DNA from 3 places in the Endozoicomonas sp. ALD068 genome. Region 2 is predicted to be linked to each of the others. Evidence: predicted binding sites of a transcription regulator. Region 2 holds the regulator's gene; each other region holds the start of a gene.
What was found. The regulator sigma-54, encoded in region 2, starts transcription at its own class of promoters, with help from an activator protein. The targets are predictions, from matches to a motif close to TGGCACNNNNNTTGCTNT.

Region 1 (6,418 bases), 2.4 Mb from region 2:
GCAGCAGGGATAAAACTTCATTTGTCATAAGAATAACAGCCATCTCATGACAAATAATTCACTTTACAGCCATAGCACGACAATTGCTTACCCCGATAGCGATCTACCTGCACGGTAGGTTATGTGAAATCAGGGTAAGCTTCGATACCTCATTCTTTGCCAACTGCCTGACCGGCAGGTCACACAAAGACGAAGTTTACGAGGTCACCGACAACTTTGCCAACTGCCTGACCGGCAGGTCACTGGAGGGAAAATGCAGATAACCCTCACAGCTCAAGAGGATAGGCCAATAATCCACAAAACACCCTTTTTTAGTCCGATCAAAAAAATTCTAAATAAAACAACCAGCTACAAGCCTTGTTTATTTTTGGTAAAAGTCAGATCCGGCACCGTCCCTCATGCACACTCATGATTTGCTAACCCATAACTGGTATAACCATCACAACATATATTTGATTCTTGTTCGTTCAGCATTAGCCAGCATTAACCGAACCCTCTGAGTGAACAGAAAATAATCGTCAATTATCTTGATGCTGAAAATAAAAAGATGAAAAAACAGCTGAGGCTGGCAGAAAAAACCATCGCTCAGTTGACAGAATACCGCACAGCCCTGGTTACCGCTGCCGTCACTGGGAAAATCGACTTGCGAAACGTCAAGATTGAAAGCACTGTAGACTCTGCTGAGCAATAATACCCAAAGCATTTTTTATAACTTAATCGAAGGTTACCACTATGAACAAAGCGCTGATTTCCCAGCTAACCAACCGATTCGAGGAAATTACCCACACATTAGCCGATGCAACCATAGAGTTCTGGTATGCACGGGAGCTGATGTCTGAGCTGGGGTATGACCGCTGGGAAAACTTCACCAAGGTTGTAGATAAGGCCAGAGCTGCCTGTGAAAACTCAGGAAATCCTCAAGACGACCATTTTCTTGACGTCACGAAAATGGTTCAGTTGGGCTCCAGTGCACAGCGCCCTGTTGCTGATGTTATGCTGACCCGCTATGCCTGCTATCTGGTTGCCCAGAATGGCGACCCCCGTAAAGAATCCATTGCCTTTGCCCAAACCTATTTTGCTCTTCAGACCCGAAAACAGGAGGTTCTGGAAGAACGTTTACGGCTTCAGGATCGACTGGATGCCCGGCAAAAGCTCAGGGAATCTGAAACCGAGCTTTCGAGAAATATCTATGAGCGGGGCGTTGATGAACGGGGTTTTGGTCGTATTCGGTCAAAAGGTGATGCCGCCCTGTTTGGAGGCAACAACACCAGAAACATGAAACAAAAGCTGGGTATGCCTGAGAAGCGGCCACTGGCTGATTTCCTGCCTACGGTGACCATTGCAGCGAAGAATCTGGCCACCGAAATTACCAACCACAATGTCACTGAGCATGACTTGCAGGGAGAGCGCCCCATTACGCAAGAACATGTTCAGAACAACCGAAGCGTTCGCACAATGTTGCAGGAACGTGGCATTACACCAGAAGAGTTGCCACCAGAAGAAGATATCAACAAATTGTCTCGTCGCGTGAAAAGCAATGAACGTAAGTTAATCAAGGAAAATCGGCTGCCCAAACCTGCCCGGCAGACTGATAAAAGCTGAATTTGATATTAAGAGAGTGTTTTGCGACACCCACATTTCTAATGGGTATGTTAGTTCTGAAAAAGATGAGTAGACAGAAGCAGTTTAATCCGGCGTCACTTTTATACTTTCTCAAATCAAGTGTTCTCCTGTACATAAAAAAGACCCCAGCTAAACAACACTGAAAGTATTGTTGCTGGGGTCTGGTATGTCAAAGTTGCTTGTATCTATGTCATTTTTATCTGTTTTATGTCATGAGATGCTTGTAGCGACACACACGGCGACAGCTTTTTTTAATCACCTGCATCTTATCACTGTTTACCCATAAACTCGGGATAAGCTTCCATACCACATTCGGTCAGGTCAGCACCTTCATACTCTTCTTCTTCAGTAATACGCAGACCAAGTATCTGCTTGATAGCAGCCCAGACGATCAGGGAAGAGAGGAATACCCAGGCGAAGATTGAACCGATACCCAACAGCTGGGCGCCGAAAGTTGCACCGTCGTTGGTCAGCGGTACTGCCAGCAGACCCCAGATACCTACAACACCGTGTACTGAAATGGCACCCACTGGATCGTCGATGCGCAGTTTATCCAGTGCCAGGATGGCCAGAACAACCAGAGAACCACCAACGCCACCGATCAGAGTCGCAGATACTGCGGTTGGTGTCAGCGGCTCAGCGGTAATGGATACCAGACCGGCCAGAGCACCGTTCAGAGCCATAGTCAGATCAGCCTTACCGAACAGGACACGGGCTATGATCAGAGCAGCAATGACACCACCAGCAGCACCAGCGTTAGTGTTGACAAAGATCTGGGCGACAGCGTTCGCACTTTCAACATCAGACAGTTTCAGCTGAGAACCACCATTGAAACCGAACCATCCCAGCCACAGAATAAAGGTACCCAGAGTAGCGAGTGGCAGGTTGGCACCGGGGATCGCATTAACAGCACCGTCTTTACCGTACTTGCCTTTGCGTGCACCCAGAAGCAGCACACCTGCCAGAGCGGCAGCAGCACCAGCCATGTGCACAACACCGGAACCTGCGAAGTCCTGGAAGTTAGCTTCGTTCAGGAATCCACCGCCCCATTTCCAGAAGCCCTGAACGGGATAGATGAAGCCAGTCATGAAGACCGCAAACAGCAGGAAAGACCAGAGTTTCATGCGCTCTGCAACCGCACCGGAAACGATCGACATTGCAGTCGCTACAAAGACCACCTGGAAGAAGAAGTCTGAACGTACAGAGTAGTATGGCGCATCATCACCACCCGCAGTTACCGCTGCAACCGTGTTTTCAGTACCAATCAAAGAGCCAAGGACCGGCAGGATACCGCCTTCATTGGTTCCAGGGTACATAATGGCGTAACCACAGAGCAGGTACATGGTAGAGGCAATCGCAAACAGGGCGATATTCTTTGTTAGAATTTCAACGGTGTTTTTAGAACGGACCAGACCGGCTTCGAGCATGGCAAAACCGGCTGCCATCCACATTACCAGCGCACCGGACATCAGAAAGTAGAAAGTATCGAGTGCGTACGACACTTGAGCCAGATTTTCCACAGGGCTCCTCCCAAAAAAGTTCAGCAGATAAGTAGTCTTTTGCTACGGCATTTGTGCCCTGAAAACAGTCTCCTCAACTCGGAAACTGTTTCCACATTAGCTATTTTTATTCTTGCGAATGTCGTCTGGTGCTTTTAGTGTATCTGCAACAAACGACGAAGTTTTTTTATTGTTGTGCATGCACCCTGAGAACCATCAATTTCCTGACTATGGTCTCTTGCTGCTCTGCACATCAAACAGCGTCTTCGCCAGTTTCGTTAGTTCTGATCCGAATCGCCTGCTCCAGATTAGTAACGAAGATCTTCCCGTCACCAATCTTTCCTGTGTTGGCAGCTGAAGAAATGGCTTCGATCACCTGATCCAGCAAGTCATCTGCAATGCCGACCTCCAGCTTAACCTTGGGCAGAAAATCAACCACATATTCAGCTCCACGATAAAGCTCAGTATGTCCTTTCTGTCGACCGAACCCCTTAACTTCGGTGACAGTGATACCCTGAACACCAATCTCGGACAAAGCCTCTCGCACGTCGTCCAGTTTGAATGGCTTAATGATGGCTGATACCAACTTCATAAAAGCTCTCCTGAGTGAATCCTGTTGGCCAACAGGGAAAATCCGGACATTGTTATTGTGATCCGCGCTCCCAGCCCTGAATATTCAGCTGATCTAGATTCCAACTGAGTTTGGTGGCTTACATGCAGACAATGTGCCAAATTTTGAAAATAACCTGATAAACGGGTCTTTAGAGTAAAAAAGGCCCATTTCCGTTCACTTGTTAAATTTCATGCACCAACAAAGCCCATCTCTAACAATTCTCGCACTTAAATCGCGCACTCTTCTGATGCAATGGATCAGCCTCTGTCTCTCATACAAAGCCTGGCTAGCTACTTGGGGAACATCGCCGTAACCGCAAAGCGGAACCCCCAACCTTCAGCGCCCTGTTCTGGCGCATCAGCCCAGTAACGCACACCAGCTGCAAAGCTCACCGGTAGCTGGCCTATGCGAACTACTTTTGACAGCACAGCATTTACTGGAATATTCCATTGACTATTCTCCCAATCGTAAGTGCTTTCGGATTGTAGCGTATATGTCCAGCCTTTTTGGGTGCAGGAGAGAAGTACCCGATTGCGAACCGCTGTTACCTGCCACATCATTTTGTTCGATCAAAGGTAGAATGGTTCTGGACACGATATTCCAATTATCATTCATCTCGATGGGTATAACAGGCTGTATATTAACAGTTACTCTGTGCCCGTCTTGAGGACCAAAGCCCGTATCATAATTGGCTTGCACGGGCACACTGATCAAATCAGCGACAGGGTTGGTTAATTTTTTTGCCAGCTCATTGTCGTCACAATAACCTGACAGGCAGAGAATCAGGCTTAAACACGATGACAGAAACTTAAACATAACGACAGTAGACTTTTAAATTACTCTAATCCAGGTACAGGCTGACTCTTCGGCTGAAAGCTTCCATCGGAATTTCCGTAAAGTCGGTAGCAAACCAGACTACTACATTATCTCTGGAAGGTGACACATATAAGCCCTGGCCATTCATACCACTCTTATAGAGGTCACTATCAGCGAATACAGCATCCCACTGATAACTATTAAATAGTGGTGCATCTCTGAACTCTTCTGCCAGCCTGGGCCCAAGTGCGCCTTTCAAATAGTTATCGCGTTCTCCTGATGTTTGCATACGTTTCAGCATTTTTTCTGAAACAATGCGTCTATCGCAAAGCTTCTTCTAACTCGGGGTAAACAACATGCCAAAACGTGCCATATCATCTAAACGAGAGCTGACCAGGCCATGAATAATGGCATTACCCTGCGGACTTAAACCAACTGTTGCATCGCCCGCCATGCTCGCTTTGGACCAAATCCGCTCAGCAACAACCTCTGCCAATCTTTTTTGTGTGATTTCCTCAATTACCAAACCCAACATCTGTGTATTAGCGGATGAATACTCAAAAGCCGTGCCCGGCTTTTTCAGATAAGGAATCGCGAATAAGGCATCGTCGTGGGTGTAAACTTTTCCGTCATCAGCGGGCAAACCAACCTCTGCTCTCACAAAGGCGTTGTAAGGGGTATCACCGCTACGTGTTGCGGGACTTTCCTCTAAATTGAGGCCCGACTGCATATTCAACACATCAAATAGTTTCACTTTCCCCCAAGCTGTACTTTTTGCTTTGGGTAGATAGTCTGCCACGGTTTTCTGTAGATCAATACGCCCTTCCTCTTCCAGCAAAGCGATGAGCGTGCCGACGATCAGTTTTAAATTCGACATCCACACATGGCGGTCGTTCTCTCTAATGCCGGGGTATTGCTGGTAGACAATTTCGCCGTTTTTGACAACCAGAACGCCCTGAACCGGTGAATGCTTATCCAGGATCACTTGCTCGAATGTAGTGGATTCGCCGTCTTTTTTGAGTGCGATTTCAGCAATTGATTTCCTGGCATTTTCATTAAGCCTGACCACCCCTCCATCATGGTAAATCATGGCTTGCGGAAGAAACTCACCCAAGTGCAAATAAGAGTAAGCACCCGATTCGGTAATATTTAGAAACTTGCTCAAGCTCCACTCATTATGCAACCGTCGTGCATCGGTCAGGCTATAACCATGTTTGATTGCGTGCACCGAGAAATCTTCGGTTGGCGTGGCGTAGGCGTCGTCTCTGTTACCCGCTGCGCTGACACTGTTTGAGAGGATAAGGCTTACGAACAGAGAGAACCAGCCGAGGGCAGATACAAGTTTGATTTGAGTCTTTGGCATAAGCCAAATCCATGAGTTCACCAAGTCAATGTTCATGAATTAACCAACAATTTAGCACATAAAAGCAGACACGGCGAAATAGCTGCTTGTGGTATCATCACTGCCGGTTTTAAATCACAGCAATTGCAGGAATAATCGATGATCGATAAAGCCTCCCTTATCGGTAGTATTGCCGGCAAAGCAGGACAGGTTCTGGGTGGGCAGAAAAGCCAGACCCGGGAAGATATTGAGCACAACATCAAGGCAATGGTGAGCAGTGCTCTGGCCAAATTTGAACTGGTCAGCCGTGACGAGTTTGATGCCCAGGTCGCGGTTCTGAAGCATACCCGTGAAAGACTGGAAGCCCTCGAAAAGAAAGTGGCCGAATTGGAAAAAGCTGGATCGTCCGACGGTTGCTGCTGATGTCATTGGCCGTTCTTGCCCTGAGAACGGCTGCCCCACGCACTGCCAGATTTTACTCTTCACTGACACTTTTCATTGTATAAAAAAATAATTTAAATCAAT
Region 2 (6,418 bases):
TCTGGATCATTATTTGGAAAGCTCCCGATGTCTGACCTGAACACAGTCAAAACGTTCTTTGAGCCACTCGCCCAGTTTTTCACTAATAAATACGGAACGGTGCTGCCCCCCGGTACATCCGATCGCAATCGTCATATAACTGCGCTGTCCGGATTCGAACCTTGGTAACCATTTTTCCACGAATGTGCTGAGATCTTCAAACATCTCATTCACCATGGGTTCTGATGCCAGAAAATCTTTAACTGGCTGATCCTGACCAGTGAAGGATCTTAAGGCTTCAACCCAGAAAGGATTAGGCAGACAGCGAACATCAAAGACGTAGTCGGCATCAACTGGCATACCGTGCTTGAAGCCAAAGGACTGAATCATCAGGGTCATACTTTTGCTGGTGGAGCCGCAGAGTCGTTGTCTTATCTGTTCTCTGATTTCATGGACAGACAGTGGCGAAGTGTCCAGCCTAATATCAGCTTCTTCAGCCAGTGGGGCCAGCAGTTTCTTTTCCAGATTAATGGCTTCTGTCAGGGAAACCTTGTCATTGCTCAGAGGATGGCGACGGCGTGTCGAACTATAGCGCTTCATCAGGGTGTTGCTGTCTGCGTCGAGAAAGATTACTTGACACTCAACCCCCTGTTTTTTCAACTTTTCCAACAATGTCGGGAAGCGTTCCAGAGAGCCGGGCACATTACGAACATCGAGGCTGACAGCCATACGGTGCGGTTCGACCAGGTTGCTTTTAAGATTGGTTGGCAGATCATTCAGCATGCTGGCAGGAAGGTTGTCTACACAGTAAAAACCCTCATCTTCAAGGGCGTGAAGGGCGGAGCTTTTGCCGGAGCCTGAACGTCCACTGATGATGACCAGCTTCATGGTGTGTCCTTCCCGATTGTTTGACTGTGTAAACAGGTCTCTCACCTGGTTCCGAGTGAGGCAAGTCTATCAAAACCTAATGAGATTAGAACCAGTCGCTTTCTTTTATTTCTAGCATAGTCCGGATATTTCTATTCCATGCAGTTTTGAAGGATAAATAGGCTTTGTAGTGACAAAAGTGAAGAAGAAAGGATTTCTGAGCAAGAAACATTTTGCCTGCTTCTGTTATCAGATCAGCAAGCAAAATATTTTTTATCTACAGTCGTTAAACGGGGGAACAGATGATGCTGTAAAGTGCCTCGGAATTTTCTGCCGCTCGCATCTGACTTAACAATACTTCTGATTGAAAGCGCTCAGCGACAGCCTGCAATATATTGAGATGTTCCTGAGTATTTTCTTCCGGAACAATAAGTGCGAACACCAGATCGACCGGCTGCTTGTCCACAGAGTCAAAATCTATGGGTTCAGACAGTTTGATCAGAAGTCCGGTAGGATGCTGACAAGCACTGGAGCGACAGTGAGGCAGGGCTATGCCTTTGCCCAAACCGGTGGTACCGAGTCGCTCTCTGTTAATCAGCTTGTTAAACAGATCCTTGGTTTTGATAGCGGGAACATGCTCATTGATGATTTCCGCAACAATTTCCAGGATTTTCTTTTTGCTGGCCCCCTGCACATCGCAGAGGGTGCGCCCGGGGGTTAGAATGTTTTCAATAATCATACAACGATCGATGCTTACAGGCGGCCGTTGGCACCCTGTAGCCGGTCAAGCGTTTTCTCTTTGTGTTTTACCAGTTGTCGATCCAGTTTGTCCGACATGTCATCAATGGCAGCGTACATATCTTCAGCCTCAGCGGTTGCATTAATATCCGCCCTACGAACATGTAGAGTCGCTTCCACTTTGTGCTTCAGTTTCTCAACACTCAGAGTGACCTGAACGTTTGTAATCTGATCAAAGTGGGCGGCAAGGCGGTCGAGTTTCTTGGTGACATAATCTTTCAGAGCCTCAGTCACCTCTACATGATGTCCACTGATGTTGACTTGCATGTAACGCTCTCCTGCTGATCCCGATTCTCGACATTGGACTGCCCCCGGGATTGTACGGGCAACCCTGATTGAAAGTCTATCACTGTCAATGACAGTTAGCGCTGTTCTGAGACAAAAAATCTATGGGGCGATTTGTGGTATAAGGGCTTGTTACCTCAATCGCTGAAGGCTCAGATAAGCTGCTTGCGTTCATTCGATGGCGGTATATTCATTGATTCACGATATTTGGCGATGGTTCTCCTGGCCACTTTGATCCCCTGGTCCCCCAGCAAGCCGGCGATTTTGTTATCACTCAGTGGTTTTTTAGGGTTTTCATCGGATACCAGTTTTTTAATCAAGGCTCTGATGGCTGTTGATGAGCACTCTCCACCAGTGGCTGTGCTGACATGGCTGGAGAAAAAGTATTTCAGCTCAAACACGCCTCTTGGAGTGTGCATGTATTTCTGTGTAGTGACCCTGGAAATAGTGGACTCGTGCATATCCACCGCCTGAGCAATGTCTGCCAACACCAGGGGCTTCATGGCCTGCTCACCCTGCTCCAGAAAATCTTTCTGAAATTCAACAATCTTGCCCGCTACTTTCAGTAAGGTTTCGTTACGACTTTGCAGGTTTTTCAGAAACCAGCGGGCTTCCTGCAGCTGGTTCTTCATAAAGACATTGTCACGACTGTTGTTGGCACGTTGCACCATTGAGGCGTAATTGTTGTTGATGCGAAGTCTGGGCAGGGATTCTGAGTTCAGTTCAACCGCCCAGCGGTCCCTGACTTTGGTGACCGAAATATCGGGGGTGACGTATTCCGTGTCCGCCTGGCCGATTTCTGATCCGGGCCTCGGGTTGAGGCTTTGAACAAGGCTAAGGGCTTCCCTCAGTTGATGTTCTTTGAGACGGGTACGCCGCATGATTTGGGCATAGTCACGACTACCCAGAGCCTGTAGATGATTCTGGATCAGCAGACGTGCTTCTTTCAGGAAGTGGGTTTCTTGTGGCAGTTGATTGAGTTGAACTTCGAGACATTCTTTCAGGTTGGCGCTGGCACAACCCACCGGATCAAAGTGAAGAATCCGTCGTTGCATGACCTGAAGTTCTTCAAACGCCAGTTCCTCTACCTGTTCCTGTAGCGAGAGATAAATTTCTTCCAGGGAGTGAGTGAGGTACCCGTCATTATTGATGGCTTCGATCACAGCCAGGCCCATCAGCCTGTCTCTGTCAGTCATGGGAGTCAGGTTTAACTGCCATTCCAGATAGTCCTGGAGGGACTCATTGGCCCGGGAGCGGGCAAAAGGATCATGTTCTTCATCGGTTGCAGCGGGCAGGCTGGAATAGACATCATCCCATCCGGAGTCAACGGGCAGGTCATTGGGTATGCTGTCAGCCCACTGGGGCTCTTCTGGTTCCGGGGGCTGTTCTGCTTTTTCATTGAAGTCAACAGGCTGTTCCCCTTCATCACCAGATGCAGGTGGTTCTTCAACGGACTCTTCAGACTCCAGCATCGGATTGGATTCAAGAACTTCCTGGATTTCCTGCTGAAGGTCCAGAGTGGAAAGTTGCAGAAGCCTTATGGCCTGCTGCAGCTGAGGTGTCATGGTCAGCTGCTGGCCCATTTTTAGCTGTAAGGATGGCTTCATAGGCAACTGTATACCTTTACTTCGGTGTCTGCACTGAGGGTGCCAGATTTGATGCCATCAGCGCCTGACAGTTATATCTCAGTGTCTGCTCATTATTTTGATTGGGCTACTCTCCATGTCACTGGGATTATAATCACATCTGAAGCTTCGGGAAAGTGATTCATCAAGTCAGCCATGCAACATTCAGAACAAGAGTATGAAAATAAATCAGCTCAACATCTTTGCCCGCTTCTTTCGCGAGACCAGTCAAGAGATGATCAGAGACTGAACTGATGCCCGAGATAAACGTCACGAACCTTTTGATTAGCCAGGACAGTCTGACTATCACCCTCGGCAATAATAGTGCCTTCGCTGACAATGTAGGCCTTCTCGCAGATATCCAGTGTCTCCCGGACATTGTGGTCGGTAATCAGGACTCCGATGTCCCGGGCTTTCAGGTGCGTGATAATGGCCTTGATGTCACCAACAGAAATGGGGTCAACACCGGCAAAAGGTTCATCGAGCAGAATAAATTTTGGGTCAGTGCAAAGAGCTCGGGCAATTTCTACCCTGCGCTTTTCACCACCGGAAAGGCTCATACCCGGATTGTCCCTGATATGATTGATATTAAACTCTTCCAGCAATGACTCCATTTTTGCGATGCGATCTTTCCGGGAAAGGTCGGAACGGGTTTCCAATATCGAGAGCAGGTTATCGGTGACCGTCAATTTCCTGAAAATAGAAACTTCCTGTGGCAGATAACCTACGCCAGCTCTGGCCCGGCCATGCATAGGTTCGTGAGTTAAACTCTGGCCACTAAGGTCAACCTGTCCACCGTCTGCTTTTACGAGACCTACAATCATGTAGAAGCAGGTAGTTTTACCTGCCCCGTTGGGGCCAAGAAGTCCGACAATTTGACCACTGTCGACAGCCAGAGATACATCTTTGACGACCTGTCTGCCTTTGTAGCTTTTACTGAGATGTTCTGCCTTAAGCGTTGCCATCCGGAGTTTGTCTTCCTGTTTAAAAGTTAGCTGTCGTTTTTCTGGCAGCCCTTTCAAGCCTGTTCAGTCGTTGAGCAGTGAGTGTAATGGGATATGAGTACTACTGCTTGCTCTCAGGTTTGGGTTGGTAAATCATTTTGACCCGACCATCCGGGTTGCTTTTGTTCTCACTGCCCTTGGCATTCACGGTCTGCTTGGTCAGGTCATAATCAATGCGTTCACCTGTGAAGGTATCACCCTTCTGGGTCAACTGCGCCTGCTTGATCAGTTGGATCTTATCGCCAGCCACCTGATAATCGATAGTATGACCCCAGGCTTTCAGAATGCCCTGATCATCAGGTTGCTGTTCTTCGTAGTAAGCTCTTTCCTTGTCGCCTTCTGCCACAATTTTTTTAACTTCCTGCTGGACGGAATAGATGGTCACCTTGTCTCCGGTAATTCGGGTGGTGCCCTGAATCATCACAACATTGCCTTTATAGATGGATACACCTTTCTTGTTATCGATATCGGCGGTGTTGGACTCGATCTCAATAGGCTTCTGCCGGTCAGATGGCAATGCTTGTGCCATGACTGGAAGCAGAACCGTGGCCCCCAGCATCAGGTAATATTCGACCCCTCTGCGACGACTCTTTCTGTCTGGCCGCTCATTTGGATCAAGGCGCTTGGCCTGTTCATGGCTTTGGCTCATGAAATCCTCTTACCCTAGACTTGAGTTTAACCAGACTCTCCTTGAAGAAAGCCTCCATACCAATGGCGCGCGTACGTCCAGTGTCGTTGGTGATCAGTACCGGTCGATCAGTGACTGCCAGATCCTTTTCAGAGTATATGGTCATGAAATCAGTGTCTATTCGAACCTTACTACCATTGCCGAGGTTCGTCTGGGTCATCACCACATCATCCCAGAGCTCTATATCCTCGCTGCCGGGCAACAGTTTGCCATAGAGGGCGTCGGCCACCATGGGTTTTCCGGGGGTATTGAAATTCTCCAGATGAGGGGTTTGCAGCAACGTTGTGTCATTGTGCGGGTAATGGGTGATACTGTCTGAGACCAGTATGTAATCCAGTTCGCCCTCTTTGTTGTACTGGGTGACCCTGGTGTCAATGAAATAGTAGTCAGCGTTCTCACGAACCAGAGGCTGTTTTTTCTGAACCCCAACATGGAGTTTGCTGTCATAAGCCCAATAGCCAACGCCGACCATTATCAGCATCAGAAAAGCAATCATTATCAGGTTCCGATTGGGCATCAGATCATTGGCTCCGGGTCACAATCTGGTCAGAGTCTGCAAAGGCAGATACCGACAAAAGAAGGCCATTCAGGAAAATGATGCCCGGTTTGTGCAGTCGGCAGCATTTTCGCAGCAAATGAATTCAGTTTACCATGATTTTATTTGATCATCAGGGGCTGCAGACGAATGTTTTCAAATACTAGACACTCGCTGTCGGCCTTACGTAAGAAGAGTTGAACGGTAGTGCTTTCTTGTCGTCAAAGAAACGCTTGAATGGAAAGGTATCGCTGTAATGGTGGAAAACTATCACAGCGATATTTTGGGTATTTTAACTCTCTATTTCAGGTAACTGGCCAGCATGTCATCCAGCTTGCCTTTGGCTTTAAGAATGAAATCACAAAATTCTCTGGCTGCACCTTCGCCGCCACGATTAGTAGTGATAGCAGGTGAGTGTTCACGAACGTAGTAGTGCCCGTTAGGAACGCTGCAGCCAAAACCAACCTGTCGAATGGCTGGAAGATCTGGCAGATCGTCTCCGATGTAGGCCACTTCATCCAGGCTAAGACCTTGCCCTTCTTCCTGAAGCAATTCTTTCAGAGCGACAAACTTGTCTTCGCGGCCCTGATAGAGAAAATCTACGCCCAGGTCGGAGGCTCGTTTTTCAACAAATACG
Region 3 (6,418 bases), 4.1 Mb from region 2:
GTTTATTGCACAACTACTCAAACCAAAGCGGCGGGAGCGTCCAGGGATCGACGCTATGGCCTCCTGCTCTGTCAGGAGGATTCAGAATCAAAGCGGTTTTTTGCAGGCATGTGTGCGGGCCATGTATCTTAAGGAAGTGTTTTGTAGGAGAGGTAAAAATAGCAACTGGTAGTGCTATAGGGAGTGCTATAGGGTACAGTCGCTGCTTTTGGAGTGAATAATGAGTATTGAAGTTTGGTTTCTGTATGTTGTTTCAATCTTTGTAGTCATACTCATTCCTGGTCCTCTATCTCTGTACATGGTGTCCAATTCTATTAACTATGGGGTTATCAGATCCTATCCGGCATTTTTGGGTGGTACGCTGGCTTCATCACTTTACCTGGTTATTTCGGCCACTGGTCTTGGGGCCATTCTTACGGCTTCGGAAAACATGTTTCTGATACTGAAACTGATGGGAGTTCTTTATCTGGTTTATCTGGGGGTTAATACCATCAGGAAGTCGATGGCTGACACTACCAGTAAACGTCTCAATGATTGTTCTTTGCAGTTTCCCGGCTTCAGTAATCTGTTTAAAAAAGCTTTTCTATTGGGAGCCAGTAATCCAAAAGATATTATTTTCTTTATGGCTTTCTTGCCTCAGTTTATTAATAGAGATCAGGATCTTGTGCAACAAATATTGATCATTGTAATGACTTGGGGTGTAGTGGATTTGGTTTGCAAGCTTCTCTATGGGCTACTGTCAAAATCTGTGAAACCTATGCTGAGTACAAAAAAAAGTATGTTGTTATTTGAGCGTTCTACAGGGGGGCTCTATGTTCTGGCGGGTATCGCTGCCGTGTTGGTTGTGAAATAGAGAGCCAGGCCGAAGAGTATCCGGTGGCTGTGTTTTGTTTCAGTGGCCCATTGTGGACCACTGAAACAGAATGATCAGGTCACATCAATCATGGTGACACTGCCGTCAGGCATCACTTCGGCCATCTGACCCTTGGGTTCTTCCATCAGGAAGAGGGTAAAGAAACCCAACACTGCAGTGCCTGCGATAACCATGAAGAAGGTGGAGTAGTCCACCAGAGACAATACTGTCAGGTAGAAGACAGCGCCCACGTTACCATAGGCTCCTGTCATACCGGCAATTTGACCTGTGAGTCGACGCTTGATCAGGGGTACAGCCGCAAATACCGCACCTTCACCGGCCTGTACAAAGAAGGAGCAGGCCATGGCAGCAACAACAGCAAGAACCAGTGGCCAGCTGGAATCAATGATACTCATCATGTAGTAACCACCGGCCAGGCCTGCAGTGAGAACCAGCAGAGTGATCTTGCGGCCAAACTTGTCACTGAGTAATCCTCCGCCCGGACGGGACATCAGGTTCATGAAGGCATAAGCGGAAGCGACCAGACCCGCCATGACCGGATCCAGTTCAAAGGTATCTGCAAAAAACAGAGGTAGCATGGACACCACGGCCAGTTCAGAACCGAAGGTAGCGAAGTAAAGAACGTTCAGAACGGCCACCTGCTTGAACTGATACTGGTGAATAGCTGGCACAGGCTCGGAGAAAATGTGCTTGTTGACCTGCCAGACTTTCCAGACATCAAACAGGTAGATAGCAGTCAGACCGACATAAATAGCCGTTGAAATCCCGGCACTCAGCATGGCAACACCCTTAGGTGAAAGCTTCCAGGTCAGCAGAGCCAATGCCGCATACATCGGAATCTTCATGATCAGCAGCAAGGCAAAGTCGCCTTTGCTGGTGACTTCCATGGCGCCAATGTTCTTGGGGCGGAAGTAGGTAGCACCTTTAGGGGTATCTGTGACGTTTATGTAGAAGACGACACTGAACAGCAAGGAGATTAATCCGGTCAGGCCAATGGCGTAACGCCAGCCATCTTCTCCACCAAAGAGCAGTGCAATGGTGGGCAGAGACATGGCAGCAGCAGCAGAGCCAAAGTTGCCCCAGCCACCGTAAATACCTTCTGCGGTACCCAATTGGCGAGCGGGGAACCACTCAGATACCAGACGAATGCCGACCACAAAGCCTGCACCAATAGTACCCAGCATAAAGCGGGCTATGGCGGCCTGGGTAAAGTCATCTGCCATGGCATACATAAAACAAGGAATACTGCAGATGGCCAGGAGTCCGGAATAGACTTTTCTGGGACCGTAAACATCAGTGAGCATACCGATGATGACTCGAGCCGGAATAGTGAGGGCTACGTTCAGAATCAGCAGGGTTTTCAGTTCTTCACGAGTCAGGCCCAGAGACTCGGAAATAGCCAGGGCCAGAGGCGCATGGTTAAACCAGACCACAAAGCTAATAAAGAAGGCAATCCAGCTAAGGTGCAGAATCTTGGTCTTCCCGCTAAAAGAAAACAGGTTAAATGAATCGGGGTTGCTCATACATCCTCCTTGTTTAAGAAATTCCCCAAGCAAAAGCAAACATCAGGCCAATATGATAAATGCACCGATTTGACTTGCATTTTTATGCGTATTTAATGAATTTTCTCTTCTATGCAAGAAAGTTCTTTATTTGAGTGCGGGAAGTTTCTGAGTATTTTTATTCTGCTCACCAAAATGGTGCTCTTTAGCTGTTTGATTATTTCTGCGTGCATTATTTTTGTGCGAGTAGCTAAAGTCTCAGGAAAGAATTTCCTGTTTTTATCGTGTTTTGAAAGTGGGCACGGCAGTTGCATAGGCACAAGAATTAGAAAAGAGGCTGGCTCTAAAGGATGCAGTTGTTCCGGCCCAATGCTAGATACTAAAGAGGATGTCTGGGATGATCGGAAAAGAAACCCTGGTGGTTGTCGGTAACGGCATGGTAGGTCACCGCTTTCTGGAGAAACTGGTAGATGCTGGCGGCCTGAAACGCTTCGATGTGGTGGTATTTGGAGAAGAGATCCGTCCTGCCTATGACCGGGTTCATCTCAGTGAATTTTTCACAGGTCGCTCAGCGGATGACCTGTCTATGGTTTCTGAAGGCTTTTATGAGCAGGAAGGCATTAATCTTGTTCTTAATGAAGCCATTACATCAATAAATCGTGAGTCCTGTGAAGTAGTGACAGCCAGTGGCATGACTCAAAAGTACGATCAGCTGGTACTGGCGACAGGCTCCTATCCATTTGTTCCTCCCGTACCCGGGCATGACCGTAAAAACTGTTTTGTCTATCGTACCATCGAAGATCTGGAAGCGATTAAAGAAGCTGCCCGTAACAGTAAGATCGGTGCCGTTGTGGGTGGCGGTCTGTTGGGGCTTGAAGCAGCAAAAGCTCTGAAAGATCTCGGGCTGGAAACCCACGTGGTCGAATTTGCTCCCCGTCTGATGGCTGTTCAGGTGGATGATAGCGGTGGTGCCATGCTCAGACGCAAGATCGAGGGTCTGGGGGTCACGATTCATACCTCCAAAAATACCCGACAGATTGTTGATGGTGAAGGCGCTATTCACCAGATGCAGTTCGCTGACGGCGAACAACTGAATACCGATATCGTACTGTTTTCAGCCGGTATTCGCCCAAGAGATGAGCTGGCGAAAGCTTCCGGACTGGAGTTGGGTGAGCGAGGCGGTATCGTTATAGATAACGACTGCCGTACATCTGATGAACGTATATTTGCCATTGGTGAGTGTGCACTCTGGAGTGGCCGTATCTTTGGTCTGGTGGCACCGGGCTACCAGATGGGGCAGGTGGTTGTAGATCAGTTGACGGGTAAGAACGGTAATCAGTTTACTGGTGCCGATATGAGCACCAAGCTGAAACTGATGGGTGTTGATGTTGCCAGTATTGGTGATGCCCATGGCAATACCGAAGGTTCCCTGAGCTACCAGCTGATTGATGAAGAGAAAGAAGTTTATAAAAAACTGGTGGTTTCCAGAAATAAGAAAAAGGTTCTGGGAGCTGTATTGATAGGCGATGCTGAAGAGTACGGCAGCCTGTTGCAGATGATGCTGAATGACATGCGTCCCCCGGAAAATCCTGCTGAACTCATTCTGCCTCAGACCGATGGTTCTGCAGCGACAGGTTTGGGCGTGGCTGCTCTGCCAGAAACGGCTCAAATCTGTTCCTGCTATGACGTCAGTAAAGGTGATCTGGTCAACGCGGTAGCCGGTGGCTGCATGGATATGGGGTCACTGAAAGCCGAAACCAGTGCCGGAACCGGCTGTGGTGGCTGTACGGCTCTGGTCAAACAGGTTCTGGATCATGAGCTGACGGAGTTGGGTGTTGAGGTCAAAAAAGATATCTGTGAGCACTTTCCACACTCCAGGCAGGAACTCTATCACCTGGTTCGTGTCGGTGAATTAAAGTCTTTCGACGAAGTTCTGGCAAAGCATGGCAAGGGGCGTGGCTGCGATATCTGTAAGCCCACTATTGGCTCAGTTCTGGCTTCCTGCTGGAACGAATATGTGTTGAAAGATCAGCATGCTCAGCTGCAGGATACCAACGATTATTTTCTTGGAAACATGCAGAAAGACGGCACTTATTCCATTGTGCCAAGGGTTCCGGGCGGTGAAATTACGCCCGATAAACTAATCACCATTGGTGAAGTAGGACGGGACTTTAACCTCTACACAAAAATCACCGGTGGCCAGCGTATCGATCTTTTTGGTGCCCGTGTGGAACAGTTGCCAGAGATCTGGAAACGTCTCGTCGATGCCGGTTTTGAAACTGGTCATGCCTACGGTAAATCACTGCGTACCGTGAAATCCTGCGTCGGCAGTACCTGGTGTCGTTATGGGGTGCTGGACAGTGTCAGTATGGCGATTGCAGTTGAAAATCGCTACAGGGGCGTACGTTCTCCTCACAAAATCAAAATGGCTGTGTCCGGATGTACCCGTGAATGTGCTGAAGCCCAGAGTAAAGATGTGGGTGTTATTGCCACGGAAAAAGGCTGGAACCTTTACCTCTGCGGTAATGGTGGCATGAAGCCTCGTCATGCCGACCTGTTTGCCACCGAGCTGGATGATGAAACGCTGGTCAAATACATCGATCGTTTCCTGATGTTCTATATTCGCACTGCAGATCGTCTGCAGCGTACTTCTGTCTGGATGGAAAATCTGGAGGGTGGTCTCGATTACCTGCGCGAAGTGATTATTGAGGACAGCCTGGGTATCTGTCAGGAGCTTGAAGATGAGATGACCTACCTGGTGGGTACCTATCAATGTGAATGGAAAACCACCCTCTCAGATCCTGAGAAACTCAAACGTTTCAATCACTTTATTAACAGTGATGAAAGCGACACTAATGTGGTGTTTGTGAACGAGCGAGATCAGATTCGTCCGGCTACCCGTGACGAAAAAATTGCCCTTAAACAGCTGTAAACGAAGTGCCTATAGCGCTGAAAAACAGGAGACTTTAATCATGACTCAAGTGCTCACAGCCAGTACAGCCAATAAAGGTTGGACAACCGTTTGCAGTGAAAGTGATCTTATTCCTAACCTGGGTGTTTGTGCTCTGGTGGATGGTGTGCAGGTTGCGTTGTTTAAAGTAGACGACCAAGTATATGCATTGGATAATTATGATCCATTCAGTCAGGCCAATGTTATCTCTCGTGGTCTGGTAGGTGATCTGGAAGGGCGTCTGGTAGTGGCATCGCCCATTTACAAGCAGCACTTTGATTTGACTACGGGTCAGTGTCTGGAAGATGAGAGCGTGGCGCTGAATGCTTATCCCGTAGAAGTGGTGGACCAGAGGGTTCAGGTCTCACTGGTATCGGTTTCCATTGAGGCAGCCTGATATGACAGCGGTATTCAAGGCGGCTGACGTTAGTCGTCAACCGCCATTGCAGCGGAAGCTGCTGGTGGTGGGAAATGGCATGGGCTCAGTCCGTTTTCTGGAAAAGCTGGTTGAGCAGAGCGGTCATCAATATCAGGTCACCGTCCTATCTGAAGAACCCTGCCCGGGCTATAACCGAATCCAGTTATCCAAACTGTTGGCAGGCAGCGTCGATCTCCGGGGGATTCAGCTGCAGCCTGAGTCCTGGTATCAGGATCAGGATATCAATCTGTTATCGGGCTGTGACTATCGGGTTAGTGATCTCAATCTTGAGTTGAAGCGAGTCGAGACAGAGGGTGGTCAATGTTTTGATTATGATCATCTGGTCCTGGCGACGGGATCTCTACCCAATCGTATTCCCGTACCTGGGGCCGACCTGGAAGGCGTTATGGCTTTCAGGAATCTCGATGATGTTGAGCAGATGCTGACCGCTTCATCCGGTCCTGAGGCAAAGGCTGTGGTGATTGGTGGCGGACTTCTGGGGCTTGAATGTGCCAGTGGTCTTGCCAGACGGGGCATGAAAGTCACCGTGGTGGATACCATGTCCATTCCCATGGCCCGACAACTGGATGAAAAGGCCGGTAAGCTTTTGCAAGGAGCACTGGAAGAAAAGGGCATTGAGTTTCGTTGCAGTGCCATGCTCGATTCCTACACGG

Region 1: a site for sigma-54 is predicted at 3,836-3,853, ahead of glnK (P-II family nitrogen regulator). Genes of this name have one in related genera too.
Region 3: a site for sigma-54 is predicted at 2,430-2,447, ahead of ACO6V5_RS09525 (NarK family nitrate/nitrite MFS transporter). Genes of this name have one in related genera too.

The regions. Positions count from the first base shown of each region.
Region 1 covers NZ_JBLYNU010000004.1:4,462,547-4,468,964, forward strand. The annotation lists gene ACO6V5_RS16075 (hypothetical protein) at 548-691, shown strand; gene dinD (DNA damage-inducible protein D) at 733-1,602, shown strand; gene ACO6V5_RS16085 (ammonium transporter) at 1,893-3,143, opposite strand; gene glnK (P-II family nitrogen regulator) at 3,376-3,714, opposite strand; gene ACO6V5_RS16095 (hypothetical protein) at 4,189-4,551, opposite strand; gene ACO6V5_RS16100 (hypothetical protein) at 4,577-4,840, opposite strand; gene ACO6V5_RS16105 (serine hydrolase domain-containing protein) at 4,889-5,914, opposite strand; gene ACO6V5_RS16110 (accessory factor UbiK family protein) at 6,053-6,316, shown strand.
Region 2 covers NZ_JBLYNU010000004.1:6,874,050-6,880,467, forward strand. The annotation lists gene ACO6V5_RS24810 (HPr family phosphocarrier protein) at 1-10, opposite strand, end outside; gene rapZ (RNase adapter RapZ) at 10-867, opposite strand; gene ACO6V5_RS24820 (PTS sugar transporter subunit IIA) at 1,133-1,585, opposite strand; gene hpf (ribosome hibernation-promoting factor, HPF/YfiA family) at 1,600-1,911, opposite strand; gene ACO6V5_RS24830 (RNA polymerase factor sigma-54) at 2,082-3,536, opposite strand; gene lptB (LPS export ABC transporter ATP-binding protein) at 3,794-4,519, opposite strand; gene lptA (lipopolysaccharide transport periplasmic protein LptA) at 4,620-5,207, opposite strand; gene lptC (LPS export ABC transporter periplasmic protein LptC) at 5,191-5,763, opposite strand; gene ACO6V5_RS24850 (KdsC family phosphatase) at 6,082-6,418, opposite strand, start outside.
Region 3 covers NZ_JBLYNU010000004.1:2,730,275-2,736,692, reverse strand. The annotation lists gene ACO6V5_RS09530 (LysE family translocator) at 221-853, shown strand; gene ACO6V5_RS09525 (NarK family nitrate/nitrite MFS transporter) at 928-2,397, opposite strand; gene nirB (nitrite reductase large subunit NirB) at 2,774-5,308, shown strand; gene nirD (nitrite reductase small subunit NirD) at 5,349-5,723, shown strand; gene ACO6V5_RS09510 (NAD(P)/FAD-dependent oxidoreductase) at 5,725-6,418, shown strand, end outside.